Regions from separate parts of the Arthrobacter sp. E44 genome, predicted to be linked through region 3. Evidence: riboswitches for the same ligand, from Rfam matches in the RefSeq annotation. Region 3 holds a riboswitch; each other region holds the start of a gene.
What was found. Region 3 has a riboswitch for thiamine pyrophosphate ahead of ACETK3_RS08225 (ECF transporter S component). Riboswitches for the same ligand answer to the same signal wherever they lie in the genome.

Region 1 (9,616 bases), on a different contig from region 3:
ACTCGGCACGGGAACTGCCGTCGTCCGCCCCTGACGTTACCTAGCTGGGCTGGCGGCTTACCAGGGTGGCGTGCGCACCCAGCCGCTTGGCCATGATGTCGATGGCCGGCTGGTTCTGGTCCACGCACACGAACTTCCGGCCCAGTTTCGCGGCCACTGCCCCGAGGGTGCCGGAGCCGGCGAAGAAGTCCAGGCACCAGTCCCCGGGGCGGGACGATGCGGCGACCACCCTGCGGACCAGGCCCTCCGGCTTCTGCGTGGGGTAGCCGGTCTTTTCCTTGCCGGTGGGGGAGACAATCGTGTGCCACCAGACGTCGGTGGGCAGCTTTCCCAGCTCCCGTTTGGCAGGGGTCACCAGGCCGGGCGCCATGTAGGGTTCACGGTCCACCTCGGCGCTGTTGAAGTGGTACTTGGCCGGGTTCTTGACGTACACCAGGATGTTGTCGTGCTTGGTGGGCCACCGGTTTTTCGCACGCGCGCCGTAGTCGTAGGCCCAGATGATCTCGTTCAGGAAGCATTCCCGGCCAAAGATGGCGTCCAGCATGACCTTGGCGTAGTGCACCTCGCGGTAGTCCAGGTGCAGGTACAGGGTTCCGTCGTCGGCCAGGAGCCGCCAGGCCTCCACGAGCCTGGGTTCCAGGAAGGACCAGTAGTCGCTGAACGCGTCGTCGTAGCGGTGCAGGGCGCCCTTGATGGTGTCGTAGGAGCGGCCCTTGAAACCCACCCGGTCCCCGCCGCCGTCAGCGTTGGCCACCATCCGGGTTTGCTGGCGCTGCTGCGGCCTGCCCGTGTTGAAGGGCGGGTCCACGTAAATCAGTGTGAAGGCGCCGTCCGGCAGCGTGGGGAGGTACTCCGCGTTGTCCGCGTGCACCACCAGGCTGCCGCCGTCCGGCGCCCAAACAGTGTCAGTCATCGGGGCAGTTAGCCCTCGGAGTTGCCAGGCTGCGTGCCCTTGTCGGCGCCGGCCACCACTTCGCCGTTGCGTCGGCGGGTGCGGGTCCGGCTGCGGCGGGCGCGGTTCGGCTTTTCGGTGTCCGCTGCGGGTGCTGCAGCTTCGGCGGCAGGAGCTGCTGCAGAGTCCGGCGTACGACGGCGGCGCTCACCTGAGCGGCCAACGGAGTCACTGCTGCGGGCACCTTCGCGGTTGCCGCTTCGGCTTTCCCGTCCACGGCCGTCCCGGTCGCGTGAGCGGCCTGCGTCACGGCCGCCGCGGCTGTTCTTCTTGCCGGTTTCGCCCAGGTCCTCAAGCACCTCGGCATCGACGCCGGCCAGGGTGCGCTTGTCGCGCGGCAGGCGGCCCTTGGTGCCCTCGGGGATGTCAAGATCCGTGTACAGGTGCGGCGAGGATGAGTAGGTTTCCACGGGCTCCGGAACGCTCAGGCCCAGGGCCTTGTTGATCAGCGCCCAGCGCGGCATGTCGTCCCAGTCAACGAAGGTGACGGCGGTGCCCTTGTTGCCGGCGCGTCCGGTGCGGCCCACCCGGTGCAGGTAGATCTTCTCGTCTTCCACGCACTGGTAGTTGATCACGTGGGTCACGTCGTCAACGTCGATGCCGCGGGCAGCCACGTCCGTGGCCACCAGGACGTCCACCTTGTTGTTGCGGAACGCGCGCAGAGCCTGTTCGCGGGCGCCCTGGCCCAGGTCTCCGTGGATGGCGGCGGCCGCGAAGCCGCGGTCCACCAGTTCCTCGGCCACTTTGGCGGCGGTGCGCTTGGTCTTGGTGAAGATGATGGTCCGTCCGCGGCCGCGGGCCTGCAGGATGCGGGCCACCACCTCGGTCTTGTCCATGCTGTGGGCGCGGTAAATGAGCTGGCGGATGTCCCGCTTGGTCAGGCCCTCGTCCTCGGGATCCGCTGCGCGGATATGGGTGGGCTGGGTCATGTAGCGGCGCGCCATGGCAATGACCGGGCCGGGCATGGTAGCCGAGAACAGAAGCGTCTGGCGGACCGCAGGGGTGCCGGCGATGAGGGTCTCAACGTCCGGCAGGAAGCCGAGGTCCAGCATTTCGTCGGCCTCGTCGAGGACGACGAGCTTCACGTTCTTCAGGCTCAGGTGCTTCTGCTTGTACAGGTCGATCAGGCGCCCGGGAGTGCCCACCACTACCTCGACACCCTGCTTGAGCGCCTCAACCTGGGGCTCGTAGGCGCGGCCACCATAGATGGTGGTGATCCTGGCGTTGCGTTTGCGGGATGCCGTCTGCAGATCGCTGGCCACCTGCACGGCAAGCTCGCGGGTGGGGACGATCACGAGGGCCTGCGGGGCTCCGGGAACGGCGAGTTTGGCGTATCCGGGGTCGTCCTGGCCGATGACCCGTTGCAGTGCGGGAATACCGAAGCCCAGGGTCTTGCCGGTGCCGGTCTTGGCCTGGCCGATGATGTCATGGCCGGCAAGAGCCACCGGCAGGGTCATGGCCTGGATGGGGAAGGGGTGGGTAATCCCGGCGTCCGCCAGGGACTCAACGATGTCCGCGCGCACGTTGTAGTCGGCAAAGGACTTCTCCGCGATCTCGTGCGGCGTCTCGTCGGAGATGATGGTTTCTTCCGGCTCGATAGTTTCCGTGCCGGACTCATCGCTGAGGAGCTGGTGGGTATGCAATTCACTCACAGGGGAGTTTCCTTATTCATTTGGGCAATGGCGCTGCCTGCTCAACGGGCCGGCCAAGGCTGGCCGCTCCGGAGCACGCTCAGGCGCGCAAGCGATTCCAGTGGAAGCCGATCGCGGGCTATCTAAATGCTGGCACTGGTGACCAACGGGTAAATCTCAAGATCGCGTAGGGGCGGGCTTGTTGGTTTCAAATCGAGGAAATCAACGACCGGGCATCCAGTTCTACCCTTCAAGTCTAGCCGCATGGGCGTGGAACCACGGTTTCCTCCCGCCCGGGGCGTTCCGCTGGCCCTTTAGGAGACGAGTTCGAAGTGGATCTCCCGCGTGGTGATGTCTGAGGACACCAGCCGGACCCGGACCTTGGTGCCGGACTCCAGCTCGCCGGCGCAGCGCGCCGTCACTGCGGGTTCGGCAATCTGGATGATCCCGGAGCTGCCGTTGCCGTTCTTGCCGTTTTTCCCGTTGCCGTTAGTGTTCCCGTTCTGCGGCTTGGACCCGGAGATCACGATCGCGTCGAACTCCTGCCCGATGTGGTTCAGCAGCAGGGCCGCCTCCACAGTATCCAGGGCCAGGCGTTCCATCCGTGACGCCAGTTGGTCCGAGCCTGCCATGATGCCCGGCAGCAGCGGCAGGGCCTCCCGCGCCCAGCCGGGAACATCGCCGCCGTTGCTCAGGGCCTCGCAGATGACCAGCACGAAGCGGTCCACTAACCGGCGCAGCGGCGCGGTGGTGTGGGCATAGGCAGCGCCGATGGCGGACTGGATCCCATCCTCGGGGACGGTCCCGTCGAAGGCGGTGTAGGAGGCTCCGCGGAACAGCATGCCTGCCGAATGCATGATGGCCAGCTGCCGCGGATCGGTGGGGTCCAGGGACCGCAGATACTCGCCATAGCTGACTTCGCCGTCCCATGGCCTGCCCAGCACCTCGGTCTGCAGGCGAAAATGCTTCAGCGACCGTTCGTCCGGGGCCGGCATGGTGCGCAGGATGCCCACCTTGCCCTCCAGCATGAGCTGCGCCGCCGCCATCCCGGTCATCAGCGAAATCTGCGCGTTCCAGTCCTCCACCGGAAGCTGTGGAACAGCGTCAATCCGGTAGCCGCCGTCGGGCAGCTGGACAATCTCCTGCTCAGGCATGTTCAGGCTTGCACCTTCACGCGCCCGTTCCAGTGCCACCCGCTTCAGGCCCACCTCACGGAGCAGCTGGAGCACGGGCGGGGCGGTCCCGGCGTCGAGGGCTGCCTGGGCGCCCCGGTAGCTGAGCTTGTCGCGGCTGCGGACCCTCGCGCGACGGACGCTGACCGTCAGTACGGTTGCTTCGCCGTCGAGCGTGAAATCCCAGACGAAGGCCGAACACTCCTGGCCGGGCAGCAGGCTCCCGGCCCCTTCGCTGATGACCTCCGGGTGCAGTGGGATCCGGCCGTCAGGAGCGTAGAACGTCTGTCCGCGCCGCCGCGTCTCCGCGTCCAGGGGGCCTCCCGGCGCAACGAAGGCTGGAACATCGGCGATCGCGTACATCACGCGGTAGCCGTCCCCGTCCAATTCAATAAACACTGCCTGGTCCAGGTCCGTGGAGGATGCCGGGTCGATGGTGACAAACTCGACGGCGGTCAGGTCGTAGGACGGCAGCTGCAGCGCCGCAACGGCAGCCAGGGCGTCTTCCACGGCTTCTGCGGGATACGGGCCCGGAAGCTCAAGCTCCGTCCGCAGCAGGCCCAACGCCTCTTCCAAGGCGTTCTTATGGTCGTGGACGTTGGGAGCCAGCCGATGATGTGACACAAAATTCAGCGTAGCCCCAAGTTCCGCGATTAAGCAGGCTCAGGAACCGGCAGCGTCCAGCGCGTCGAGGAGGGAGGCAGCAGCTGCGGCGGGATCAGGGGCTTCGGTGATGGCCCGGACCACCACGATCCTGCGCGCACCCGCCTCCGCCACCTGGCGGACGTTGCCGTGGTCGATGCCGCCGATGGCAAACCAGGGCACCGGGTCCGCAGCCTGCCGTGACGCCTCGGCCGCGTACTTGACCAGTTCGGGACCGACGGCGGCCCTGCCGGGTTTGGTGGGCGTAGCCCAGACAGGGCCCACGCAGAAGTAGTCCAGCCCGGACGGTGCGGCAGTTGCGGCAAGGGCGGCATCCACCTGCTCGGGCGTATGGCTGGAGAGTCCGATGGCGGCGTTGCCGTCGACCAGCGTGCGTGCGGCCGCCAGCGGCAGGTCCTTCTGGCCGATATGGAACACCGGGGCCCCGGAAAGCACGGCGATGTCGGCGCGGTCGTTGACCGCCCACAGCTTGCCGCGCCGCACCGCCACTTCCTTCAGCACAGCCAAAAGGTCCAGTTCCTCGGCTGCCTCGATGGTCTTGTCACGCAGCTGAATGATGTCCACGCCGCCGGCAAAGGCCGCGTCCACGAACTCCGCAAAATCGCCGCGGTCCCGCCGTGCATCGGTGCAGAGATACAGGCGGGCAGCCTTAAGGGCCTCGCTGTCGCGGGCGTTGACAACCTCGGCATTGGCAACTCCGCCGGCCGGAGCGTGGGAACCTGCGGGAAGGGAAGGGGTGGTCGCATTCATGCCTGCAAGCCTAATTCCTCTAAACTGGGGAGGTACTGCGGGAGCCCGCGGCAGCTGTCACAAAGCGCCGGGCTGAGAGGGCGTCAGAGCCGACCGCTTGACCTGATCCGGTTAATGCCGGCGTAGGGAAGGAACCCAGATGCGTACCCCCGGCACCACCCAGCCCTCGTCCGTTGATGCGTCCATTCCCCCCACCCTTCGTGCCGACGTCGCCGTCATTGGCGGGGGAGTGGTGGGACACGGTATCGCCTGGGAACTGCAGCGTTCCGGACGCTCCGTCGTCCTCATTGACGACGCGCCAGGTTCCGGCGCGAGCTGGGCTGCCGCCGGCATGCTGGCCCCCGTGAGCGAACTGCACTACCAGGAGGAGGACCTCCTGGAACTCATGCTGGAGGCATCGTCACGGTGGCCGGCATTCGCGGCCGCCGTCGCCGATGCATCGGGCACGGATTCCGGATACCTCACGACGCCGACACTCGCCGTGGGCGCCGACGCCGCCGACCGCCGCGCCCTGATGGACCTGCGCACAGTTCAACAGGCGAGCGGGCTGTCCGTGGAACCCCTGACCGTCCGGGAGGCCCGCAAACGCGAACCCCTCCTCAGCCCCGCCATCGCCTGCGCCCTCGATACCCCGGGGGACCACCAGGTGGATCCCCGCCGGCTGGTGGCGGCCCTGCGGCTGGCACTGGCCGGCGGCGCCCGCGAAACGCACCACCTCGCCGTGGCAGGGGCAGTGGACGGTTACGCAGTGCCGGAGCGGGCAAGCGGGCTGTTGTGGGAGGACGGCATCGTTACGGGGGTTCGGCTCGCCGGTGGCGGCACCGTCCTGGCAGCGGAAACCGTGGTGGCCAACGGGCTGCAGGCGGGGGCGCTCGCGGACCTCCCCCATGGCCTCGAGCTGCCCCTGCGTCCCGTCCACGGGGACATCCTCCGGCTTGCAGTGCCCGGCCCCCTCCAGCCCCTGGTGACCGCAACGGTGCGGGGACTGGTGCACGGAGTTCCGGTGTACATCGTTCCGCGCCGGGACGGGACCGTGGTGATCGGAGCCACCCAGCGCGAGGACGCCCTGTCCGACGCCGTCAGTGCCGGCGGCGTCTACCAGCTGCTGCGCGATGCCCAGGCGCTGGTGCCCGCCGTCGCCGAGCTCGAACTTCTGGAATGCACGGCCCGGGCCCGCCCGGGAACCCCGGACAATGCGCCGCTGCTGGGAAGGGTGCCGGTGGACCTGGCCTTAAGAAGCGAAGGATCCGCAACGGAAGCCGGTTACGTTCCGGGGCTCATCATCGCCACCGGTTTTTTCCGGCACGGCGTCCTGCTCACACCCGCTGCAGCAGCCATCTGCACGGATCTGCTCGACGGAAAAGCCGACCCCCGCTGGGTCCCCTTCCGCCCGGGCCGGTTCTCCGGCCCGGGAACGGCCACCCACGGCCTCCACGACAATGGCACCCACACCAAGGAAACAGCGTGAACATCACCCTCAACGGAAACCCGCACACGGTGGCCGACGGCGCCTCCATCACCACACTCGTCAGCCAGGTCACCGGACGCCCGCTGGCTGACAACGGGCAGGCGACGGACGGCGGGAAGCTGGGCGTCGCCGTCGCCCATAACGCCCAGGTGGTGCCGCGCAGCCAATGGTTCGCCACGGCGCTCGCCGAGGGCGACGACATCGAACTCGTTACAGCAGTACAGGGAGGCTGACGCCATGACCGAAACCAGCACCATCAACCCCGCCGGGAACACCGGTGCCGGCGACGCCCTGGTGATTGACGGCGTCGCCCTGAAATCCCGCCTCATCATGGGCACCGGCGGAGCGCCCAGCCTGGACGGCCTGGGCGCAGCACTCCTGGCCTCCGGCACCGCCCTGACCACCGTGGCCATGCGGCGTTACTCACCCGCCGAAACCGGCTCGCTGTTCCAGCTGCTGGTGGACCACGGGATCCGGGTGTTGCCCAACACCGCCGGCTGCTTCACCGCCAGGGATGCTGTGCTCACAGCGGAACTTGCGCGGGAGGCCCTGGAAACGGACTGGGTGAAGCTCGAGGTCATCGCCGACGAGCAGACCCTCCTGCCGGACGCCGTGGAGCTCGTGGAAGCCACGGAGCAGCTGGTGAACCGAGGCTTCAAGGTGTTCGCCTACACCAACGATGATCCCGTACTTGCGCTGCGGCTCGAAAACCTCGGCGCCGCCGCCGTGATGCCCCTGGGCGCCCCTATCGGCACCGGCCTGGGGATCCTGAACCCGCACAACATCGAGCTCATCGTTTCGCGTGCGTCGGTTCCGGTGGTCCTGGATGCAGGCATCGGTACGGCGTCGGACGCCGCCCTTGCCATGGAGCTGGGCTGTGACGCCGTACTGCTGGCCACTGCCGTGACGCGGGCGCAGAACCCCGCCCTTATGGGCGAGGCGTTCAAACACGCCGTGATCGCCGGCAGGATGGCCCGGGCGGCCGGGCGCATCCCCCGCAGGGAGCATGCCCTCGCCTCGTCGGCAATGGAGGGCCGGGCGGAGTTCCTCTGACCGCGGACCTTAAACAGCTGTGGCCACCACCCGGACGGGTGGCGGCCACAGGCCGTTTACGGATGCCTTAGCGCCGCAGGATGGCGGTCAGCCGCTCCATATCGTGGCGTGTGCGGGTGCGGCCAAGATAGACCACAGCACCGATGGCGGCAGCAATGCCAAGGACCATGGGCAGGACCCAGGGGAGCCAGGTCAGGCCGGGCAGGTAGCCGAAACCGGCCGCCATGAGGATGATCCATGCCAGCGCCGCGACAGCCACGGCGACCCCCGCCGGCAGCACCGCGCCGTACTTGGCATGGCGCTTGTCATTGGCCCAGACAATGACACCGCCGGCGGCTGCAACCAGCACCACGATGGTCAACGAAAGCATGGATGCTCCCTTTCAGGCGCAGGCTAGAACTGGCCGAAGCCCACGCGGCGGACCTCTTCTGCCCCGATTTCCACGTACGCCAGGGCATTGCCCGGAACGATGATCAGGCGTCCCTTGTCATCCTTGAGGCGCAGCTCATTGCCTTCGCTGATGGCCTCGCCGACAACCTTGGCCACCGTCTCGGCATCCTGGGTCGATTCCAGTACGATTTCGCGGCCAACGTTCTGAACGCCGATCTTAATTTCCAAGGGGGCCTCCCAGCCTGTGAAGTTCTCGTACTTCTCTACGAGGTGTTGTCTTATTTGTAGTCTAGGACTCTTTGGGGAAGCGAGAGATTCCGCGCCAAGCTAAACGGTAGATGAGGTCGCTGGCCACATCGAGGTCCAGGTTGCCGTCGGTTTCCAGCCAGTACCGGGCACTGACCTGCGCCATTCCGGCCAGGCCGCGCCCCAGCAGTTCCGCCTCGAGATGGGGGAGCTTGGTGTCTTCCGCGATGACCCTTGCAATGGCGTCGGCGAAGGTGCGGTTGAAGGTTTCCAGCCGGGAGCTGACGTCGGGGTCGTTGATCAGGTCCGATTCGAAGACCAGCCGGTGGGCCTGGTCGTCGCTGGCGATGAAGTGGAAGTACGCACGCATGACGGCCTGGACGCGTTCGTCATTGTCCGTGGTGGAGTTCAGTGCCCCCAGCATCAGTTCGGTCAGGGACGCCAGGTGGCTTTCCAGCAGGGCGAGGTACAGGTCGCGCTTGGAAGGGAAGTGCTGGTACAGCACCGGTTTGCTCACATGGGCGGTTTCCGCGATCTCGTCCATGGCAGCGCCGTGGTAACCGTTGGCAACGAACACTTCCTGGGCCGCAGCAAGGAGCTGGGCACGGCGCTCATCCCGGGGCAGCCGGGCGGACCGTTGGCCTGCGGGGCGGGAGGGAGTTTGCGGTTCGGCTGCGGGCGGGCGGTCGGCCCGTGCTTCAGGGACCACAGTTATCCTTCTTTCCATTGCAGTTACCTTCACTTTACTGCGGGGTAATATGACCTGGCGGTATCCCGGGGCATACATTGAAGTATGGCTTCGTCTTTCACCGCAAATGTTTCAACTATTTCCCTCGATCCACTGGTGGAACCGGCTGCGGACCTGACTCCTGACGAGGTGGAACGGTATTCCCGGCACCTGATCATTCCCGAGATTGGTGCCCTGGGGCAGCGGAGGCTCAAGAACGCCAAGGTGCTGGTGATCGGCGCCGGCGGCCTGGGCGCCCCGGCACTGCTGTACCTTGCCGCAGCGGGTGTGGGCACCATTGGAATCATTGACGACGACGTGGTGGACCTGAGCAACCTGCAGCGCCAGGTGATCCATGGTGTGAGCGACGTCGGACGGCCCAAAATCGAATCGGCGCGGGATACCATTGCGGAGCTGAACCCGCTGGTGGACGTCCGGCTGCACAACGTGCGCCTGGACTCGTCCAACGCCCTAGGGCTGTTCAGCGGCTACGACCTCATCCTCGACGGTGCCGACAACTTCGCCACGCGCTACCTGGTCAATGACGCCGCCGCCATCCTGGGC
Region 2 (9,616 bases), on a different contig from region 3:
AGGTGGTTGGTGAGGATCGCCTCGGTGTGTCCCGTGGACCAGGTCCGGATGTGCTGGACGGCGTCATCCAGGCTGTCCACCATGGCCACTGCGAGGTCCAGGTCCATGTACTCGGTGCCCCAGTCCGCGTCCGTCGCCGGCTCGGTCTCAACGCCGGGCAGCGCCGCCTTGGTGCGGTCGTCCACGTGGAGGCGGACGCCGGCGTTGCGGAGGGCGGTGGCGACGGCCGGCAGCACGGTTGAACCCGAATGGACTAGCAGCGTCTCCACGGTGTTGCACACGCTGGGCCGCTGGGTCTTGGCGTTGAGCAGGATTTCCACGGCCATGTTTTCGTCGGCGGACTCGTCGATGAAGATGTGGACGTTGCCTTCCCCTGTCTCAATGACCGGCACGGCGGAGTTGGTGACCACGGTCTGGATCAGGTCGCGGCCGCCGCGGGGAATCAGTACGTCCACCCGGCCGCGTGCCTTCATCAGGACGTTGGCGCCGGCGCGGCCGAACTGGTCCACGGTCTGCACGGCATCGGCGGGCAGGCCGACTGATTCAAGGGCTTCACGAAGCACGCGTACCAGGACCTGGTTGGTGGCTTCCGCCGCACTGCCGCCGCGCAGGATCACTGCGTTGCCGCTCTTGAGGGCCAGCCCCGCGATGTCCACGGTGACATTGGGACGCGCCTCGTAGATCGCCGCCACAACGCCCATGGGCACATTGACCTGGCGGAGGCGCAGGCCATTGGGGAGGGTCTGGCCACGGACCACGTTACCCACGGGGTCAGGAAGGTTGGCCAGGTTCTCCAGGGCCGCCACCAACCCGGCAACACGGGTTTCGGTGAGGGTGAGCCGGTCCAGGAGGGCCTTGGAGGTGCCGTTGTCCTTGCCCCGCTGCACATCCATGGCATTGGCGGCGAGGATCGCCTGGACGTTCTCCTGCAGCGCGGCTCCCACGGCGCGAAGGCCGCGGTCTTTCCACGCGCGATTGGCGGTGGACATCCGGCGGGCTGCGTGGCGGGAGCGGTCGGCAATGGCGTGGACGGCCGCTTCCACTTCCGCGGGGGAAAGAGTGTCCACGGCTGATACCTGCTCTGCCGACGGACCCGGCTGCGCCTGCGCAGCAGTGGTTCCGGAATTTTCAGCAGTATGGATCAGGGCTTCAGTCATGCTCCAAGTTTAGGCGAGCCGGCAGCTCACAACAGCACCAGGTCATCAACATGAACAACTTCGCGGTCATAGCCACTGCCCAGTTCTTCGCCAAGTTCCCGAGTGGACCGTCCCAGCATGTGGGGCAGTTCCTGGGATGAGTAGTTGACCAGACCACGGGCAACAACGGAGCCGTCGGCACCCGCGAGTTCCACGGCATCGCCCGGCTCAAAGTCTCCGTGTATGGCGGAAATTCCCGCCGGCAGCAGGGAGGTGTGGTGGTGCCGCACGGCGCGCACAGCCCCGTCGTCCAGGATCAAGCGGCCCTGCACGGAGGCGACGTGCGCCAACCACAGGAGGCGGACCGGTTTGCGGGAGCCGTTGACGGAGAACCAGGTGCCCACGTCCTCGCCGTTCAGGGCCGCGGCGGCGTTGGGCGTGGAGGTCACCAGGGCGTGGATGCCCGAGCCTGCCGCCATGCTGGCAGCTTCGACCTTGGTCATCATGCCGCCTGTGCCCACGCCGGCCCTACCCGCCTTGCCGATGGAAACGCCCTCAAGGTCGTGCGCGCCGGTGACCAGGGGGATGCGCTTGGCACCCTGGGCGGGCGGACCGTCATACAGGGAGTCGACGTCGGACAGCAGCACGAGTGCGTCGGCGCGCACCAGGTGGGCCACCAGGGCGGCGAGCCTGTCGTTGTCGCCGAAGCGGATTTCGTGGGTGGCGACAGTGTCGTTTTCGTTGACCACGGGGACCACCCCGAGGTTCAGCAGCCGGTCCATGGCGCGCAGGGCGTTGGTGTGCTGGCTGCGGCGCATCAGGTCCTCGGCCGTGAGCAGGACCTGGCTGACGGTCACGCCGTGGGCGCCGAAGGCCTGGGTGTAGCGGGCCATCAGCAGTCCCTGGCCCACGCTGGCGGCGGCTTGCTGGGTGGCGAGGTCGCGGGGCCGCTTTGCCAGCCCCAGCGGAGCCAGTCCGGCGGCGATCGCGCCGGAGGACACCAGGATGATCTCGGCGCCGGCGTTGCGCTTGGCCGCCAGCGCGTCGGCCAGGGCCGTGAGCGACTCTTCCGAGATGCCGCCCTTGATGCTGGTCAGCGAGGATGACCCCACCTTCACCACGATGCGCCGGGCACCTGCCAGCGCACTTCGGTCCGCGGTGCGCTGGGCAGGGTCAGCCGTGGTGCTCTTAGAGGTCATCGTCCGCTTCCAGTCCGCTTTCCTTGAGGGGCTGGGCGGCGCGGCGGCCGCTGACGGATTCGGTCCAGATCCCGGCTTTCCGCTCCGCCTCAAGCTCGGCGCGGGCGGCAGCCTTGGCATCCCGGCGTTCCTGCTGCTCCTCGCGCTTCTGGGTGCGGGTGGGGCGGTCACCGATATCGGCGAACCGCGGATCAGTGCCGCGCGGTGAGGCCAGGAGTTCGGCACCCGCCATCATGGTGGGCTCCCAGTCGAAGACGACGCCGTCATCCCCGCCGATGACCACGGTGTCCCCCGGCTTGGCGCCCTGCTTGAACAGCTCGGTCTCCACGCCGAGCTTGGCCAGGCGGTCTGCGAGATAACCAATGGCTTCCTCGTTGGTGAAGTCGGTCTGCTTGACCCACCGCTCGGGCTTTTCGCCCAGGACGCGGAACAGCGGCTCCAGGTTCTTCTCCTCGCGACGGATCTTGAACCCTGCCTCATTCACGGCGCGGGGCCGCAACACGGCGGGCTGGACCTTGGGCGGGGCGGCGGCTACGGCGTCGCGGGCGGCCTGGACGATCTCGGCCATGGCGAAGCCGAGCTGGCGCAGTCCCTCGTGGCTGGTGGCGGACACTTCGAAGACGCGGTAGCCGCGCGATTCGAGTTCCGGGCGTACAAACTCTGCCATGTCCTTGCCGTCCGGCAGGTCCACCTTGTTCAGCGCAACCAGGCGGGGGCGGTGGTTCAGGGGAACCACTTCGCCGTCCTGGCCGGCATAGCTCATGTCGACGGCGTACTTCTCCAGCTCCCCCTCGATGATGGCGAGGTCGGAGAGCGGGTCCCGGTCCGATTCCAGGGTGCCGCAGTCCAGCACGTGCACCAGGGCAGCGCAGCGCTCAACGTGGCGCAGGAAGTTGTGGCCCAGGCCGCGTCCCTCACTGGCGCCTTCGATGAGGCCGGGGACATCGGCGATGGTGAAACGCACATCGCCTGCCTGCACCACGCCGAGGTTGGGAACCAGTGTGGTGAACGGGTAGTCGGCGATCTTGGGGCGGGCGGCGGACATCGCTGCGATGAGGCTGGACTTGCCCGCGGACGGGAAGCCCACCAGTGCAATGTCCGCGATGGACTTCAGCTCCAGCACGATGTCGCGGGAGTCACCCTCAAGGCCCAGCAGGGCGAAGCCAGGGGCGCGGCGCTTCTGGGAGGAGAGTGCTGCGTTGCCGAGCCCGCCCACGCCTCCGGCGGCCGCCACGTACTCGGCACCTTCACCTACGAGGTCGGCGAGCAGGGTGCCGTCCTTGGTCTTGACCACGGTACCGTCCGGCACGGGAAGCACCAGGGTCTCGCCGTTCTTACCGCCGCGCCAGTCACCCATGCCGGGACCGCCGTTGCTGGCATGCCGGTGGGGTGCGTGGTGGTAGTCGAGGAGTGTTGTGGTCTGGTGATCGACGCGAAGGATCACGTCACCGCCGTTGCCGCCGTTGCCGCCGTCGGGTCCACCCAGGGGCTTGAACTTCTCGCGGTGGACGGAGACGCATCCGTGGCCGCCCGATCCGCCGGATACGTGCAGGACTACCCGGTCTACAAAGCTGGCCACGTGGATCTCCTCAAATGCTGTTTACCTGGCGTCCGGAACGCCACATCGATTGTAATGCGGTTAAAAGAACAGTGGAGCGGACCCACAGGCCCGCTCCACCGCTTCAGAACTTGTTGTTACTCTGCAGCTGCAGCAGCAACGATGTTGACCACGCGACGACCGCGGCGGGTGCCGAATTCAACGGCGCCCGGGGTCAGTGCGAACAGGGTGTCGTCACCGCCACGGCCAACGCCGGCGCCCGGGTGGAAGTGGGTGCCACGCTGGCGGACGATGATCTCGCCTGCGGAAACTACCTGGCCGCCGAAGCGCTTGACGCCGAGGTACTGAGCGTTGGAATCGCGACCGTTGCGAGTGGAGCTCGCGCCCTTTTTATGTGCCATCTGAAATGCCTGCCTTTAAAATTCTGGGGAATCTGTTGGAAAACCTGAACAGTAACCGGTGGGTTACTTGATGCCGGTGATCTTGACCTTGGTCAGTTCCTGGCGGTGACCCTGGCGCTTCTTGTAGCCGGTCTTGTTCTTGTACTTCTGGATGACAATCTTAGGACCACGGAGGTCCTGGAGGATTTCAGCCGTAACAGTTACCTTGGCCAGGTCAGCGGCGGCGGAGGTGACTTTGTCACCGTCAACCAGGAGCAGTGCGGGCAGCTCGATGGTGCTGCCGGCTCCACCGGCGACGCGGTTCAGGGTAACGAAGTCTCCAACGGAAACCTTCTCTTGGCGGCCGCCTGCGCGGACAATCGCGTACACCACTTGGGAACTCACTTCTCTCGACGTTTATTACAAAATTTGCGTGCGGCACCCGGCTCGGAAATTGGCTGGGATCCCGCTGTGCCTCAACGCCGTGGATTCCCCGGGGAAATCCGTGAGCCGTCCCGGTGGAGCAGTCCGCTTGTTATACACAGCAGAATGCCCCAGGGTCATAACCCAAGTGTTGGCGTAAGCACCGAAGATCCAGAATACGCTAAATCCGTCCACGGCCGCAAATGAGGCTGGTTCCGGCGGCCCCGCTGTGGTAGTAACCACAAACCCGGCGGGCAGCACCGCAACCATGCCACTCCATCATAGCGGCGGCGCTGCCGGCAGCGGTCAGGAATGAAGTCTCGGCGCGTCGAAGAATTCCACTTCCAAGCGGCAGGACTGCTTGAACGCGGTGACCATCGCTGCTCTTTCATGGTCCGACGCTTTCCGCCCCGCCCCATCCACGATGGCGATGGCCCGGCGGGTGGCTTCGGCGAAGCCCTCGTCGGCGTAGGTGCGCAGCCACGCCGCGTAGGCGTGCCCTTCAGGCTCACAGCTGGAAAGGAACTGGGAGTGCAGCTTCCTGCCCACCTCGGCGTAGAGCCAGAAGCAGGGCAGGACGGCTGCCGCCAGGACTGCGTAGCTGCCCGACGCCGATGCTGCTGTGAGGTGGTCAACGTAGGCCTTGGTGACGGGGCCCAGGCCGCCCTGGACCGGCCGTGTGCTGAGCCAGGAGCGGTGGAGTTCCGTTTCCACTTCGAGGCAATTCTGGGCCGATCCTGCCCAGAACAATTGTTCGGCCTCCGAGGGGGCCAGGGCGCTGGTGCGGGCCAGAACGCGGGAGTACCCGTTGAGGTAAAGGGCGTCCTGGGCCAGGTAGTAGGCGAAGTCCTTCTCGGCCAGGTCTCCCGCGGCCAGGCCGCGGATGAAGTCAAGCGCGTAGATGTCGTCGAGGTCCTGTTGGGCTTCCGTCCATAGCCGGGCCGCGAAGCCGCCTTCCTGCAGTGCCGGCCGCAGATGGTGGAAGTGGTGCACTGGCCCGTTCCCCCGGCCCACTGACAGCTGGCCCGAGTTCTCGAGGGCGCCGGCCAGCCAGGGCTTGACGGTCCGCAGTGTTGCTTCCCAGTCGCCCAGGCGTGCCTGCACGGTTGCCATTGCGGAGGAAAGGGAGCATCCCGTGCCGTGGCTGTTGCGGGTGGCAATACGGGGTCCCGGGACTTCCACTATCTCCTCCCCGAGCAGGCCCGCGGTGTTGACCAGAGCGTCCGGACAGCGCTCCCCCGCCAGGTGCCCGCCCTTGACCAGGATTGTGGCCCCGGTGGCATCGGCCAGGCGCCTGCCCTGGGCCAGCGCCTCATCCCAGCTCTCCGCAGGGGCAGCGCCCATCAGCATGGCAAGCTCGGGCAGGTTGGGGGTGATGAGGTGGGCAAGGGGCAGCAGTTCCCGAAGTGCCGCTTCCGCCGATTCCTTCAGCAGCCGGTCGCCGCTGGTGGCAACCATCACCGGATCGAGAACCACGACGTCGGGACGCACCTTTTCGAGCCAGCCGCGCACAGTGCGGATCACTTCCCTGTCACCCAGCATGCCGATCTTGACGGCGTCGATGTTGATGTCGTCGCTGACGGCATCCAGCTGCTGGGCCAGGAAAGCGGCCGGAGGAACGTGCACGGCCTGCACGCCCTGGGTGTTCTGGGCTGTGAGGGCGGTGATGGCGGCCATGCCATAGCCGCCATGCGCGGCGATGCTCTTAAGGTCTGCCTGGATGCCCGCTCCGCCTGACGGGTCCGAGCCCGCGATGGAGAGGACGCGTGGAACGTCACGGCCTGCCGGCAACTCAATGGGTGCATCGAATGCAGCTGGCAGGGGCATGGAAAGGGTTGAAGACAAGAGACATCCCTTCGCCGGTACTAGCCGGACAGGTTCAACGGGTGTGGATCTCAGCCGGCCTTTTGCGCGGCACCCCGTGTCGGTTTCCAGCCTAGCCGCTGGGGCGTATTCCCAGGAAAGGTGACAGCACCTGCCGCAAAGGGGTGGGTGCCGCACGCAGGAGTCCCCGCCCTGGGACTGTTCCCCGTGTCATTCACCGGGGAACCGTCCACAAAGCGGGGACTCCTGAATGTGTCTTTGTTGCCTGTCCGGGGCTTCCGGCTTACAGCTCCGAAGCCGGGACGCCGACGCCGAGGATAATCGGTTCCGCTGCCGCCTTGCCCGGTTCGGCGGTGGCCTGTGCCTTATCCATTTCCGGGGCCTTGGCCGCGTGCGAATGGCCTCCGGCAGTCGACTGGACGTTTTCGTGGTGCTGGACGGCGGTCTCGTTGGCGGCACCCTGCGCACGGCTGGCACCCCGGTGGCGCCGCGGACGGCGCTGCCGGGACTGTTCCAGCGTGTGGTCCGAATAGTCCTTTTCGCCTGGAACTTCCACCGCGGTGCGGGCTTCCGCTCCCCCGGCTTCAGCCCCTGATTCCGGCGTGGCCGGTGCCGGTGCGGACGGTTCGGCTGCCTGCGGCACCTCCGCGGTCCTGGCCGGAGCGTCCTCCACGGACGACGCCGGCTGGCCCAGGTGGGCGAACGCTTCAGCGAGCCGGTCCAAGGTGAGAGCCGGCTTGGGCTGCTGCTCCTCCGCATGCTCCACGAACGGAAGCGGGACTTCCTCGCCACCGAATGTCAGGACAGCCGCCGGACGCGTGGGGGCGTCGGCGTCGTGTTTCTCCTCCGCCGGAGCCGGCGCAGGCGGGGCGGCGGGCACCTGCCGGGTTGCCGCCACCTCTTCGTCGTGCAGGTGGGCGGCGTGGGCAGCAGCGGCGATGTTGGCCAGGGCAAGGCGGGTTGCTTCTGCCTTGGCATGCCGCTCAGCGTCCGTAGGGTCCGGGTGGACGGTGTGGACCTGGACGGCAGGAGCCGGAGCGGCCTCGGGCTGCTGGCCGTTGCGTCCGCGCCGCCGCTTTCGTTCCGAACGTGCGCCCGGCTGGTTGTTGTCGGTCCGCTGGCTTTCGGTGCGGTGGGCTTCCGGCCGGGCTTCGGGCCGGTTGTCATTGCGCTGGACGTGGTGGTGCTCGGCGGCCACGACATTGGCCCGGCGGTGCTCCACGGGATCGTCGTGGGTCACCACGCCGCGGCCGGCGCAGGCCTCGCACTGCTCGCCGAAGACTTCCAGGAGCCCGGTGCCCATGCGCTTGCGGGTCATCTGGACCAGGCCGAGAGAGGTCACTTCGGCAACCTGGTGCTTGGTCCGGTCGCGGCCCAGGCATTCCACCAGGCGGCGCAGCACCAGGTCGCGGTTGGATTCGAGCACCATGTCGATGAAGTCGATCACGATAATGCCGCCGATGTCGCGCAGCCGCAGCTGGCGTACCACTTCCTCGGCAGCTTCGAGGTTGTTCTTGGTGACAGTTTCCTCGAGGTTGCCGCCGCTGCCGGTGAACTTGCCGGTGTTGACGTCCACCACGGTCATGGCCTCGGTGCGATCGATCACCAGGGAGCCGCCCGAGGGAAGGAAGACCTTCCGTTCGAGGGCCTTGTGGATCTGCTCGTCGATGCGCCAAGCGGAGAAGATGTCCTGGTCCTTGGTCCACTTCTCGAGACGGCCCACCAGGTCCGGGGCCACGTAGGTTACGTAGGCCTCGATGGTGTCCCAGGCTTCCTCGCCCGAGATGATGAGCTTGGAGAAGTCCTCGTTGAAGACGTCGCGGACCACCTTGATGGTCAGGTCCGGTTCGCCGTAGAGCAGTTCGGGGGCCAGGATCTTGGTGGAGGCCGACTGGCTTTCGATGCCTTCCCACTGGGCCCGCAGCCTGTTGATGTCGTGCGTGAGCTCTTCCTCGGAAGCGCCCTCGGCGGCAGTGCGGACAATGACGCCGGCGTGCTCGGGCAGGCGGTCTTTGAGGATGCGCTTGAGGCGGTTCCGTTCGACGTCGGGCAGCTTGCGGGAGATGCCGGTCATGGACCCGCCGGGTACGTACACCAGGTAGCGTCCGGGCAGCGAGATCTGGCTGGTGAGGCGGGCACCCTTGTGGCCCACGGGGTCCTTGGTGACCTGGACCAGGACGGTATCGCCGGACTTCAGCGCGTTTTCGATGCGGCGCTGCTTGCCCTCGAGGTTCACCGCTTCCCAGTTGACCTCGCCGGCGTACAGGACCGCGTTGCGGCCGCGCCCGATGTCCACGAACGCCGCTTCCATGGACGGCAGGACGTTCTGGACCTTGCCCAGGTACACGTTGCCGATCAACGAGTCCTGCTGGGTCTTGGATACGAAGTGCTCGGCCAGCACGCCGTCTTCGAGGACCGCGATCTGGATTCTGTCGTCGCGCTGGCGAACGATCATCTGCCGGTCAACGGACTCCCGGCGGGCCAGGAACTCGGCTTCGGTGATGACCGTGCGGCGGCGGCCCGTGTCGCGGGATTCACGGCGGCGCTGTTTCTTGGCCTCCAGGCGGGTGGAACCCTTGACGCTGGTGACGCGGTTGCTGGCGGGCGCCTCGGTCACAGCGCGCGGGGCGCGCACGCGCGTGACCGTGTTGGGGGGATCGTCGTCCCCGCCACCCGTAAGCTCAAGGTCCTGGTCCCCACGGCGGCGGCGACGGCGACGGCGGGAGGTCACGCCGTCCTCCACCGTCCCGGCCGTGTCCTCGTCGGCTTCGTCCTGGGCGTCGGCGTCAACGCTGCCGTCCTCGTTGTCCTCTTCAGCCCTGTCGCCGATCCGGCTGCGGCCCCTGCGGCCACGGCTGCGGCGCCGGCGGCGGCTGGAGGAATCGTCCGTGTCTTCGGTTTCTTCCTCCTCAGGCTCCTCGGCGACGGGCGCTGCGGGACGGACCACAGTGCTGAGGTCCGGTGCCTGGAAGAGCACGGAGGTGGGCGAAGCGGGTTCCAGGAACAGGGAAGCGAAGGGGCTTGCGGCGGCTTCAGGTTCTCCGCCGCTGGACGCAGCCGGGGTTTCCTGCGCCGGTTTGGCGGCTTCCGCGGCCG
Region 3 (9,616 bases):
GGGGGGATACGGAAAGGCTGTACCCATCAAGTGCGATAGGGAAGCCTACATAGCACCTAAGCCCGGGACTTAGCTTCCCAACCACACCATGTTCCAGGTACCGGCGGTAACAGCCGCAAAAAGCGCAAGCCCGGCCACCACGACGCCGCCGGCCACCACTCCGAGATCCAGCAGGCTGAAGGTTGATTCCCGCGCCCAGGTTCGCGTGGCACCGCCAAAGCCCCGCGCTTCCATGGTGACGGCCAGCCTCGACGCGCGCCGAATGGCCTGCACCAGGAGCCCGAAGCTTTGCCCCAGCGTAGCCTTCACCCGCTGGCCCAGGCTGCCGCGTGAACCCACGCCGCGGGCACGCCGTGCCATGCCGATGGTCTGCCACTCCTCGGCCATGAGCCCCACCAGCCGCATTGCGGCGAGGGTTCCCAGGACAAACCGGTGCGGCAGGCGCGCTTTCTGCGCCAGCGCATCGGCAAGGTCCGTGGGATCAGTGCAGCTCATCAGGAGCACCGCCGGAAGGGCGATGGCAAAGCCGCGCAGGAGGAAGCCGATCCCCAGCTGAAGGGAACCTTCGCTCATGGTCCAGATGCCGGCGTCGAGCAGGATCCTGCCGCTGTCCGGCGCCAGGATGGACGTGCTCCAACCGCCTATGGCGGCCGCGAGGATCAGCGGCCAGCCCCGCTGCCACAGCAGGGACAGGGTGAGCCCGGCCAGGGGAAAGAGCAGAAGCTCGAAGACCAACGCCACGGATGCCGAGACCCAGTCGATGGACAGGGCAAGGACGGCGGTGATGAGCAGGACCGCCGCGAATTTGCTGAGCGGGTTGGCGCGGGTGAGCACGGCCCGGTTGCCGCTGAGGGTGAGTTGCTGCCTCATGGCGCCACCGTTTCCGCAGCCAACATCCGCAGCTCCTCGCCGCCCAGCGCCTCAGTGAATTCGGCATCATGGGTCACCGAAACCACCGCCGTTCCGGCATCAAGCAGCTCGGACAGGAACGAGGCCAATTCGGCCCAGGTGTTGGCATCCTGCCCGAAGGTGGGCTCGTCAAGGACCAGGACCCGGGGGCTGGCGGCAAGGACGGTGGCCACGGACAGCCGCCGCTTTTCACCGCCGGAGAGCGTGTACGGGTTCGCATCCACCAGCTGGGTGAGCCGCAGCCGCTCCAGCAGCTCGTCAACCCGGTCCTCACCATGGCCCAGGTGCCGGGGGCCAAAGCGCAGCTCATCCAGCACTTTGCCGGTCACGAACTGGTGCTCAGGCTCCTGGAACACCGTCCCTACGCGGGAAATCAATTGCTCGGCCTTCCACCGGAACGGGTCGATGCCCGCACCCCGGCTGAGGTCCAGGGTGGCGGAGACTTTTCCGGAGACCGGCTCCAGGAGGCCGGCAAGGGTCAGCGCGAAGGTCGACTTGCCGGCGCCGTTGGGACCGGTGATGGCCAGGGCCTGCCCGGCGCGGACCTGCGCGGCCACGCCTTCCTGGACGGGGACGGGCGGGATCCTGCGGAAGCCCTTGCGGCTGGGTCGTTCGCGGGAAACACCCAGCTGTTCGGCCGCCAGCAGGAGATTCCCCGTTCCCGGCGCCTGCACCGCAGCCCGGGCACGGGTGGCCGGGACGTAGCCGGGAACCCACACCCCCGCCGCGGCGAGCATGGTGCGCGCCTCACTGAGTACCCGGTCCGGCGGCCCGTCCAAGAGCACGGCGGGCTCGGAGGCGGAGCCCGGCTGCAGGACCACGATCCGGTCCACCAGGTCCTTCCACACCGACACCCGGTGCTCCACCACCACCAGGGTGGCCCCGGTCTTGTCCAGGCAGCGCGCCACGGCGTCGCGGACTTCCAGCACCCCGTCCGGGTCCAGGTTGGCGGTGGGCTCATCCAGCAGGATTAGCCCCGGGCGCATGGCCAGGATCCCCGCCAGCGCCAGGCGCTGCTTTTGCCCGCCGGACAGGGCCGACGTCGGGTGGTCCAGCGGGAGGTGGGACAGTCCGACGTCGGCAAGCGCCTCGTGCACGCGCGCCCAGATGGCGTCACGCGGCACGGCAAGGTTCTCGGCTCCGAACGCGACGTCGTCCCCCACCCGCGACAGGACCACCTGCGTCTCCGGGTCCTGCTGCATCAAGCCGGCGCGGCCGCGCTGGGAGCGGGGCACGGCGCCGTCAACCAGCAGCGAACCCGACTCGTCGGCGTCGCCCGCCTCGCCGTCGTCGTCAATGTCTCCCAGTACGCCGGCCAGCGCATGCAGGAGCGTCGACTTTCCGGCGCCCGAGGGGCCCAGCAGCAGCACCCGCTCGCCGGGGCTGATGTCCAGGTCAAGGGCATGGACGGCGGGCCTGGCCCTGCCGGCATGCCGCCAGCCCCAGCCGCGGGCAGTGACCGCGGCGGGGCGGACGGCGCCGGCTGCGCCCTGGGAGGGTGCCATCAGGAGAAGACTGGCTCCGTGGCAGCCCTGCGGGACGCGAAGGAGCTCAGTACGCCGGTGCGGGCCAGGCCGCGGGTGGCGAGCCAGGACAGGCCGCCGGCCAGGACGGCGCCGGAGATGGTGGTGAGGACGATGTAGGCGAACTTGTCCGCACCTGAGTAGGCGATGTTCCAGCCCCACGGCGCGAACGAGTCATTCAGGCCGCAGAAGAAGCCGGCCGCGGCGCCTGCCAGCAGGGAGACGGGCAGGTTGAACTTGCGGTAGGCGAAGATGATGAAGATGATCTCCGCACCCAGGCCCTGGATTAACCCCGAGAACAGGACCGAGGCGCCGTACTGCGAGCCCATGAGCAGCTCTCCGGTGGCGGCCACGGTCTCGCAGAACAGCGCCGCGCCCGGCTTGCGGATGATGAGCATGCCCAGCACGCCCGGAATCATCCATCCGCCGGCCAGCAGACCGGTGAGCGGCGGGTAGGCCGCGTTCATGGGGGCGGACAGTGCTGCCGCGCCCTGGTCCCATGCCCAGAAGATGACGCCGCCGGCGATGGCCACCAGCGCGGCCACCACGATGTCCACGACGCGCCAGGACCTGCTGGTGGTCTTCTTGATTGCTGCAGTGCTCATGTGATCCTCCTGGGGAACAGGAGGGGAAAGTGGACCGGCTGACGGCCCGTTGCCGTGCAGCCGCGACACTTTGAGAACTCGACTCCCTTGCGCCGGTACTAACCGGATCAGGTTCGAGGGTCTGCGGCGGTCCGCACTCTCAGCGCCCACCTGCGGTGCCCGGCTTCTGCCAGGATGCCCGACGGCGGCGCTCCCCTGTCGTTTTTAGTGTTGCTTTTTGGTTTGGGTAAGGCTTTTGATTTGCCCATCCGGGCGTGGTCCAGTTTACACCGAACGGCGCTGGATTGAGGGCTGCGGGCGCCAACCGGACAGGATGTGACCGGCCGTGCGTGGTGGCGCCAGGCATGGAAACAAGCGCGCTTAGCTTTTATTAGTAATCATGCTTACTATGTTGTCTCCCGGGTTTCGAGGAGTACGGGCACATGGGACTCACCATGGTCGGCCCCGCGTTCGTTCCCGTCAGCAGCGCGGCAGACCAAGGAGCACCATGAGAATCCCGGAAACCAGAGGCCCCGTCAGCAGCGCACTGTTCAAAGTCCTGGCGCAGGCTCCGGACGCCGCGGGGCCGGGCCTGGATGGGCTGTACTCCCTGGTGGTGCGGCAGCTGGCCGGAACCGGCGACATCATTGCCGACGAGGACATCCAACTCGCACTATTCTGCCTTTACGAACTCCATTACTCCGGGCTGGACGGCGTTTCAGACAGCTGGGAGTGGGAGCCTGCGCTGATCAGGGTCCGGCGGCTGATCGAGGAACCCTTCGAAGCGGCACTGCGCGCTGCCGCCAAGGAGGCGGCAGGAAACTTCGAACTGCCCGACGGAATTGCCATGACCAGTGACGCAGTTGCCGACGTCCTCTTCGGCCTGGCCGCCACGGACACCGGCCCCAGCCTGTCCCGCTACGTGGCCCGGAAAGCCACCCTGGACCAGCTCAAGGAGTTCCTGGTCCACAAATCCATGTACCAGCTGAAGGAAGCCGACCCGCACACCTGGGCCATTCCGCGGCTCAGCGGCAGGCCGAAGGCGGCCCTGGTGGAAATCCAGGCGGACGAATACGGCGGCGGCCGGCCTGAGCGGATGCACAGCGCGCTGTTCGCCCGGACCATGCGAGGCCTGGGCCTGGATGACAGCTACGGCGCCTACGTGGACACAGTCCCGGCAATCTCCCTGGCTTCCGTCAACCTCATGTCGCTCTGCGGCCTGAACCGCCGGCTCCGCGGTGCCATCACCGGGCACCTCGCCATCTACGAAATGACCTCCTCGCAGCCCAACCGCTTCTACGGCAACGGATTCCGCCGGCACGGCTTCGGGCCTGACATCACGCACTACTTTGACGAGCACGTGGAGGCCGACGCCGTGCACGAACAGATTGCGGGACGGGACCTCGCCGGCGGCCTGGTGGAAGCCGAACCGCAACTGCTTGCCGATGTCCTGTTCGGGGCGACGGCGGTCATGGCCATCGACAGCCGCCTTACCGCCCACCTGATGTCGTCCTGGGAAGCCGGGCAGACCTCGCTCCGGGCGGCTGTACCGGCGGCAGCGTGACAGCCGCGCCCGCGGCAGTCGCTCCCGGGGCAAGGGAAGGGCGTCCCCGTTTGGTCTCCGACGCGGAGTACATCCTTCCCCTGCGCTGGACGGAGGACTCGGGCCTGGCAGAGTTGGCCGGTTACCTCCGCCAACTGGTGGGCTGGATTCCGGTCACCGTGGTGGACGGCTCAGACCCCGACCTCTTCGACCGGCACCGTGCCACGTTTCCCGCAGCGGTCCGCCACATCCGGCCGGACACCCCGCCGGACAGCATTGCCCTTCACGGGCAGGCCAGTAACGGCAAGGTGGCAGGCGTCATGACCGGCGTGCGCACCCCGGGTGCGCCGTTCCTTGTCATCGCGGACGACGACGTCCGCTATACGCGCGAGGCCCTCGCCGCCGTCGTCCATCACCTGGAGTCCGCCCACGTGGTGCGCCCGCAGAACTACTTCACCCCCCTCCCATGGCACGCCCGCTGGGACACGGCCCGGACCCTGCTTAACCGGGCCTGGTCGGCCGACTACCCGGGAACGCTGGGGGTGCGCCGCGACGCGCTGCTGGCCACCGGCGGCTATGCCGGCGTCCTGTTCGAAAACCTCGAACTCATTAGGACCATCAAGGCCGCAGGGGGGAGCGAGCGGACACTTGCGGACCTGTTCGTGGCCCGCAGGCCGCCCACCGTGCGGCATTTCCTGCGCCAGCGGGTGCGCCAGGCGTACGACGGCTTCGCCCAGCCTCGGCGGCTGGCCGCCGAGCTTGCCCTGTTCCCGGCAGCCGCAGCCGCGCTGTTCCTTCCGGGCAAAGGGCGGGCAACCACCCTGTGCGGGCTCGCCGTGGTGATCACCACCGCTGCAGAGATTGGACGACGGCGGCACAACGGTACCGCCGTCTTCCCCGCCTCGGCAGCCTGGTTCGCTCCGCTGTGGGCACTTGAGCGGGCCACCTGCGTGTGGCTGGCCCTCGGGTTCAGGTCGAGGGGCGGCGTTCCCTACGCGGGCAGCAGGATCAGGACGGCGGCGCACTCCGAGGCGGAGCTCCTGCGGCGCCACGGGGGCAGGCTGCAGGGCGTCCCGGGCAGAGGGGTCCCGGACAGACGCGTCCCGGGCACACCAGGAACAACAAGGATGGATGCGGTGCAGGCATGAATCGTGAACAGCATGGAACAGGAGCCGACCTGGAACAGGTGGATGTGGAGCGGGCAAATGCGGAGCAGGACCCCGCCGCGAGCTCCATCGTGGTCTGCCCGGACGGGCCCCTGATTGTCCGCGGTGAGTTTGAGCTCGTCACCCCGTCCGGCGGTGCCGTACCCCGGGACCGGAAGACGGTGGCCCTGTGCCGGTGCGGGGCCTCCGCCATCAAGCCGTACTGCGACGGCACGCACAAGCTGATCAAGTTCCGCACAGAGCCCCCGGCTGCTTAGCCAGTCCAGCAAGCTCCGCCTGCCTGCCACGCCCTTGCCCCGACTCTTGCCGGGTGGTTGGCGGGTGTGCGGCTAGGCTGGGGACAGTCCGTTTTCCGCCCGCAAGGAGTAATAGGAATGAACCTTTTCATCAAGCTGCTCGGGACCGGGGTGAGCCTGGGTGCAGGCCTGGCCGGCACCAAGCTGGTCAACACCATCTGGGAAAAGACCACGGGACAGAAGCCGCCCACCGGCAAGCACGAGGACGTCCCCACCAGCCTGCGTTCGGCGTTGACCTTCGCGCTGATCTCGGCATCGGTGAGCGCCATCATCCAGGTCCTGGCCAACCGCGGCACGCAGCGTGCCATCACCCGGTTCGCCAAGAGCCAGGACATCGTCTAGCTCTTCCTTACCGCTGCCGGCCGTCGTCGGGGCTGTCCTTCCGGGCAGCCTCGGCGGCGGCTTTTTGCACCACGGCCTCCAGCTCATCGGCGGTGAGCAGTTCCCGGTGCAGGTGCTTGGTGCGGTAGCCTGCGCGGCCCACCATGTGCGCGGACACCGGCACCGTCAGAAGTTGGAAGATCCAGGCCACCACCAGCACCGGCCACACCCACCACGTCCGCATCTGCAGCCCAATGGCGGCCAGCAGGAGGAACAGGCCCAGCACCTGGGGCTTGGTGGCCGCGTGCATGCGGCTCAGCAGGTCCGGAAAGCGGAGCAGGCCGATGGCCGCGCCCAGGGACATGAGTGCCCCCACCACCATGAATATGGCCGAAACCAGGTCGATCCAGGCGTCGGGGTCGGAGAAGTCAGGATTCATCGGGTTTCACCCTCCGGTCTGCTACGAAGCGTGCCACGGTCACAGATCCGATGAAGCCAATAATGGAGATGGCCACCACCAGCATCAGGTTGTTCAGGTGCCGGTTCACGGCCATGTCGATGCACAGCGCCCCGCCCAGGATGGCCAGCAGGACGTCGGCGGCGAGTACCCGGTCCAGGAGCGACGGCCCGCGGGCAATCCTGATGATCGCTCCGGCGGCGGCCAGCGAGAAGATGACGGCTGTAACAGCCAGGACAACGGGCATCATGCGGCGGCCTCCATTCGGACGGCTTCAAGTTCTTCCCGGCTGCCCATGATGCGGATCAGGCCGGCCTCAATGGACCGGACTTCGTTCCGCAGGCCCTCCACGTCTTCCGGGGAGGTGATGTTGAGTGCGTGCAGGTAGAGGGTGGATGTCGAGCGGTCCACCTCAACTACCAGCGACCCCGGGATCAGGGAAATGACATGCCCGGTGGCGGTGACGATCAGGTCCTGGTGGCTGCGCAGCCGTACGGCGACGACGGCGTTGGTCACCTTGGGGCCGCGGACCGTGGCGAGGTAGAGGACCTGCGCGCTGGCCACCACCACCTTCCACAGGAACACCAGGGCAAAGGGCACGGCATGAAGGATGTTGAAGCGGCCACTGAGCTCCACCGGCGGAAGGTAGAAGAGCCGGGCCACCCCTACGGCCAGCAGGGCACCGAACAGGAGGTTGCCAGGGCTGAAATCCTGCCAGAGGGCGCCCCAGACAATCACCAGCCAGACCAGGAGCGGCAGTTCCTGGCGCAGGGAGATGCGTTGGCGGCTCATCGTGTTCCTCCCCCGGTGGAGGTCCCTGCAGCGGCTCCCGGTACAGCGGTGCCCTCCCCCAGGACCGCATGGATGTACGGGGTGCGCTCAAGCATGTCGCGGGCCGCCCGGTCCGACAGCCCGAACAGCGGCCCCGCGAACACGGAGAGGGCAACGCCAAGCGCCACCAGGCCCGCCGTCGAGCCCACCATGGTGCGCGGCAGGAGGGTCACGGTGCTGTTGGCCTTGGCTCCGGGCCCGGAAGCCCTCGTCCCAGGGGTGGCAAGCAGCACCGGGTCCGGATGTTCGGCGTCGGTTGGACGGCGCCAGAAGGCACGGTTCCAGACCCTGGCGATGGCCAGCAGCGTCAGGAGGCTGGTCACCACCCCACCGATCACCAGGGCGTAGGCCAGCGGCGTGCCCAGCTCAATGCCTGCCTGCATCAGCCCCACCTTGCCGAGGAACCCGGAGAACGGCGGGATGCCGGCCAGGTTCATGCCGGGGATGAAGAACAGCAGGGCCAGCATGGGCGACAACTTGGCCAGGCCGCCCAGCCGGTCCACGGAGGAGCTGCCGCCCCGGCGTTCGATGAGCCCGGTCACCAGGAACAGGCTGGTCTGGATGGTGATGTGGTGCGCCACATAGAAGACGGCCGCCGCCAGCCCCACGGCCGAGGACATGGCCAGCCCGAACACCATGTAGCCGATGTGGCTGACCAGGGTGAACGAGAGCAGACGCTTGATGTCGCTCTGGGCCAGCGCACCCAGAATGCCCACCACCATGGTCAGCAGCGCCGCCACCATGAGCGGCGTGTTCAGGGTGTCGCCGGGGAACAGCAGGGTCTCGGTGCGGACCATCGCGTACACGCCCACTTTGGTGAGCAGGCCGGCGAACACCGCGGTGACGGGTGCCGGGGCCGTGGGGTAGGAGTCCGGGAGCCAGAAGGACAGGGGGAAGACGGCGGCCTTGATGCCGAACGCCACCAGCAGCATCACGTGCAGGAGGGTCTTGGTGCCCTGGTCCAGTTCGCCGAGCTTGATGGCCAGGTCCGCCATGTTGACCGTTCCGGTGGCCCCGTAAACCATGGCGATCGCGATCAGGAACAGCACGGAGGACACCACGGAGACCACCACGTAGGTGACGCCGGCCCTGATGCGCGGCCCGGTGCCGCCCAGGGTCATCAGCACGTAGCTTGCGGTCAGCAGGATCTCGAAGCCGACGTACAGGTTGAAGAGGTCCCCGGACAGGAAGGCGTTGGACACCCCGGCCACCAGGATCAGGTAGGTGGGGTGGAAGATCGAGACCGGGGCGTCCTCGTCGCCGTCGGCCATGCCCTGTCCGGTGGCGTAGATCAGCACGGCCAGGCTCACGGCGGAGGACACCACCAGCATCAGCGATGAGAACTGGTCCACCACCATGACGATGCCGAACGGCGGCACCCAGCCGCCAATGGTCACCGCCGTGGTGCCGCCGCTCCAGGCGGACGCCAGCAGGAGGCATTCGAGGAGCAGGGTCAGCGAGAGCAGGCCGATGCTCACCCCACGCTGGGCCCGGGAGTGCCGGATCAGCAGGAAGGTGAGGGCGGCGCCCAGGATGGGAAGTACGACGGCGAGCGGGGCCAGGCTTGCAATGTTCACTTGCCGCCTCCTTCCGGGTTGGGGTCAACGTTGAGCGAGCCGGGCTTTTCCTCCGCGGCAGCGTGTTCTGCGGGCATCTCCCGGCCCCCGGCCACCAGCGTGGCCACGGGCTGGTCCGTTTCCTGGCTTCCCACACCCCTTTCGGAGCCGGCACCGGGCGTTCCGTGGTTGGAGACGTCCCGGCCGTCGGACCCGAGCATGGTGAGCGGGAACTCGGAGGTTTCCGCGGGGATTTCGGCGTCGTCCTCGGCGTCAAAGCTGGGGGTGGCCGCCACGCGGCGGTCCTCCAGGTCGTCCTGGATCTCGTCCTGGCGGGCCAGGACCCAGGTGCGGTAGATGATGCCCAGCATGAACGCCGTGACGGCGAAGGAGATCACGATCGAGGTCAGAATCAAGGCCTGCGGCAGCG

Region 1: linked by a shared signal. The riboswitch ahead of thiO (glycine oxidase ThiO) and the one ahead of ACETK3_RS08225 (ECF transporter S component) in region 3 are both predicted to bind thiamine pyrophosphate.
Region 2: linked by a shared signal. The riboswitch ahead of thiD (bifunctional hydroxymethylpyrimidine kinase/phosphomethylpyrimidine kinase) and the one ahead of ACETK3_RS08225 (ECF transporter S component) in region 3 are both predicted to bind thiamine pyrophosphate.

What each region holds. Positions count from the first base shown of each region.
Region 1 covers NZ_JBHDJA010000001.1:136,169-145,784, forward strand. Annotated here, with positions in the region: gene ACETK3_RS00620 (PHP domain-containing protein) at 1-34, shown strand, start outside; gene ACETK3_RS00625 (site-specific DNA-methyltransferase) at 41-913, opposite strand; gene ACETK3_RS00630 (DEAD/DEAH box helicase) at 922-2,604, opposite strand; gene ACETK3_RS00635 (RNB domain-containing ribonuclease) at 2,898-4,379, opposite strand; gene thiE (thiamine phosphate synthase) at 4,419-5,168, opposite strand; TPP riboswitch at 5,196-5,315, shown strand; gene thiO (glycine oxidase ThiO) at 5,308-6,636, shown strand; gene thiS (sulfur carrier protein ThiS) at 6,633-6,869, shown strand; gene ACETK3_RS00655 (thiazole synthase) at 6,874-7,689, shown strand; gene ACETK3_RS00660 (hypothetical protein) at 7,757-8,059, opposite strand; gene ACETK3_RS00665 (DUF3107 domain-containing protein) at 8,083-8,307, opposite strand; gene ACETK3_RS00670 (TetR/AcrR family transcriptional regulator) at 8,369-9,034, opposite strand; gene moeB (molybdopterin-synthase adenylyltransferase MoeB) at 9,119-9,616, shown strand, end outside.
Region 2 covers NZ_JBHDJA010000012.1:53,573-63,188, forward strand. Annotated here, with positions in the region: gene ACETK3_RS12325 (glutamate-5-semialdehyde dehydrogenase) at 1-1,157, opposite strand, end outside; gene proB (glutamate 5-kinase) at 1,184-2,335, opposite strand; gene obgE (GTPase ObgE) at 2,325-3,914, opposite strand; gene rpmA (50S ribosomal protein L27) at 4,031-4,294, opposite strand; gene rplU (50S ribosomal protein L21) at 4,358-4,666, opposite strand; gene thiD (bifunctional hydroxymethylpyrimidine kinase/phosphomethylpyrimidine kinase) at 5,003-6,523, opposite strand; TPP riboswitch at 6,531-6,628, opposite strand; gene ACETK3_RS12355 (Rne/Rng family ribonuclease) at 6,804-9,616, opposite strand, start outside.
Region 3 covers NZ_JBHDJA010000007.1:57,440-67,055, reverse strand. Annotated here, with positions in the region: gene ACETK3_RS08235 (energy-coupling factor transporter transmembrane protein EcfT) at 70-870, opposite strand; gene ACETK3_RS08230 (ABC transporter ATP-binding protein) at 867-2,414, opposite strand; gene ACETK3_RS08225 (ECF transporter S component) at 2,414-3,037, opposite strand; TPP riboswitch at 3,104-3,244, opposite strand; gene ACETK3_RS08220 (iron-containing redox enzyme family protein) at 3,525-4,580, shown strand; gene ACETK3_RS08215 (glycosyltransferase family 2 protein) at 4,577-5,707, shown strand; gene ACETK3_RS08210 (CDGSH iron-sulfur domain-containing protein) at 5,704-5,982, shown strand; gene ACETK3_RS08205 (DUF4235 domain-containing protein) at 6,100-6,363, shown strand; gene mnhG (monovalent cation/H(+) antiporter subunit G) at 6,371-6,781, opposite strand; gene ACETK3_RS08195 (monovalent cation/H+ antiporter complex subunit F) at 6,771-7,049, opposite strand; gene ACETK3_RS08190 (Na+/H+ antiporter subunit E) at 7,046-7,591, opposite strand; gene ACETK3_RS08185 (Na+/H+ antiporter subunit D) at 7,588-9,207, opposite strand; gene ACETK3_RS08180 (Na(+)/H(+) antiporter subunit C) at 9,204-9,616, opposite strand, start outside.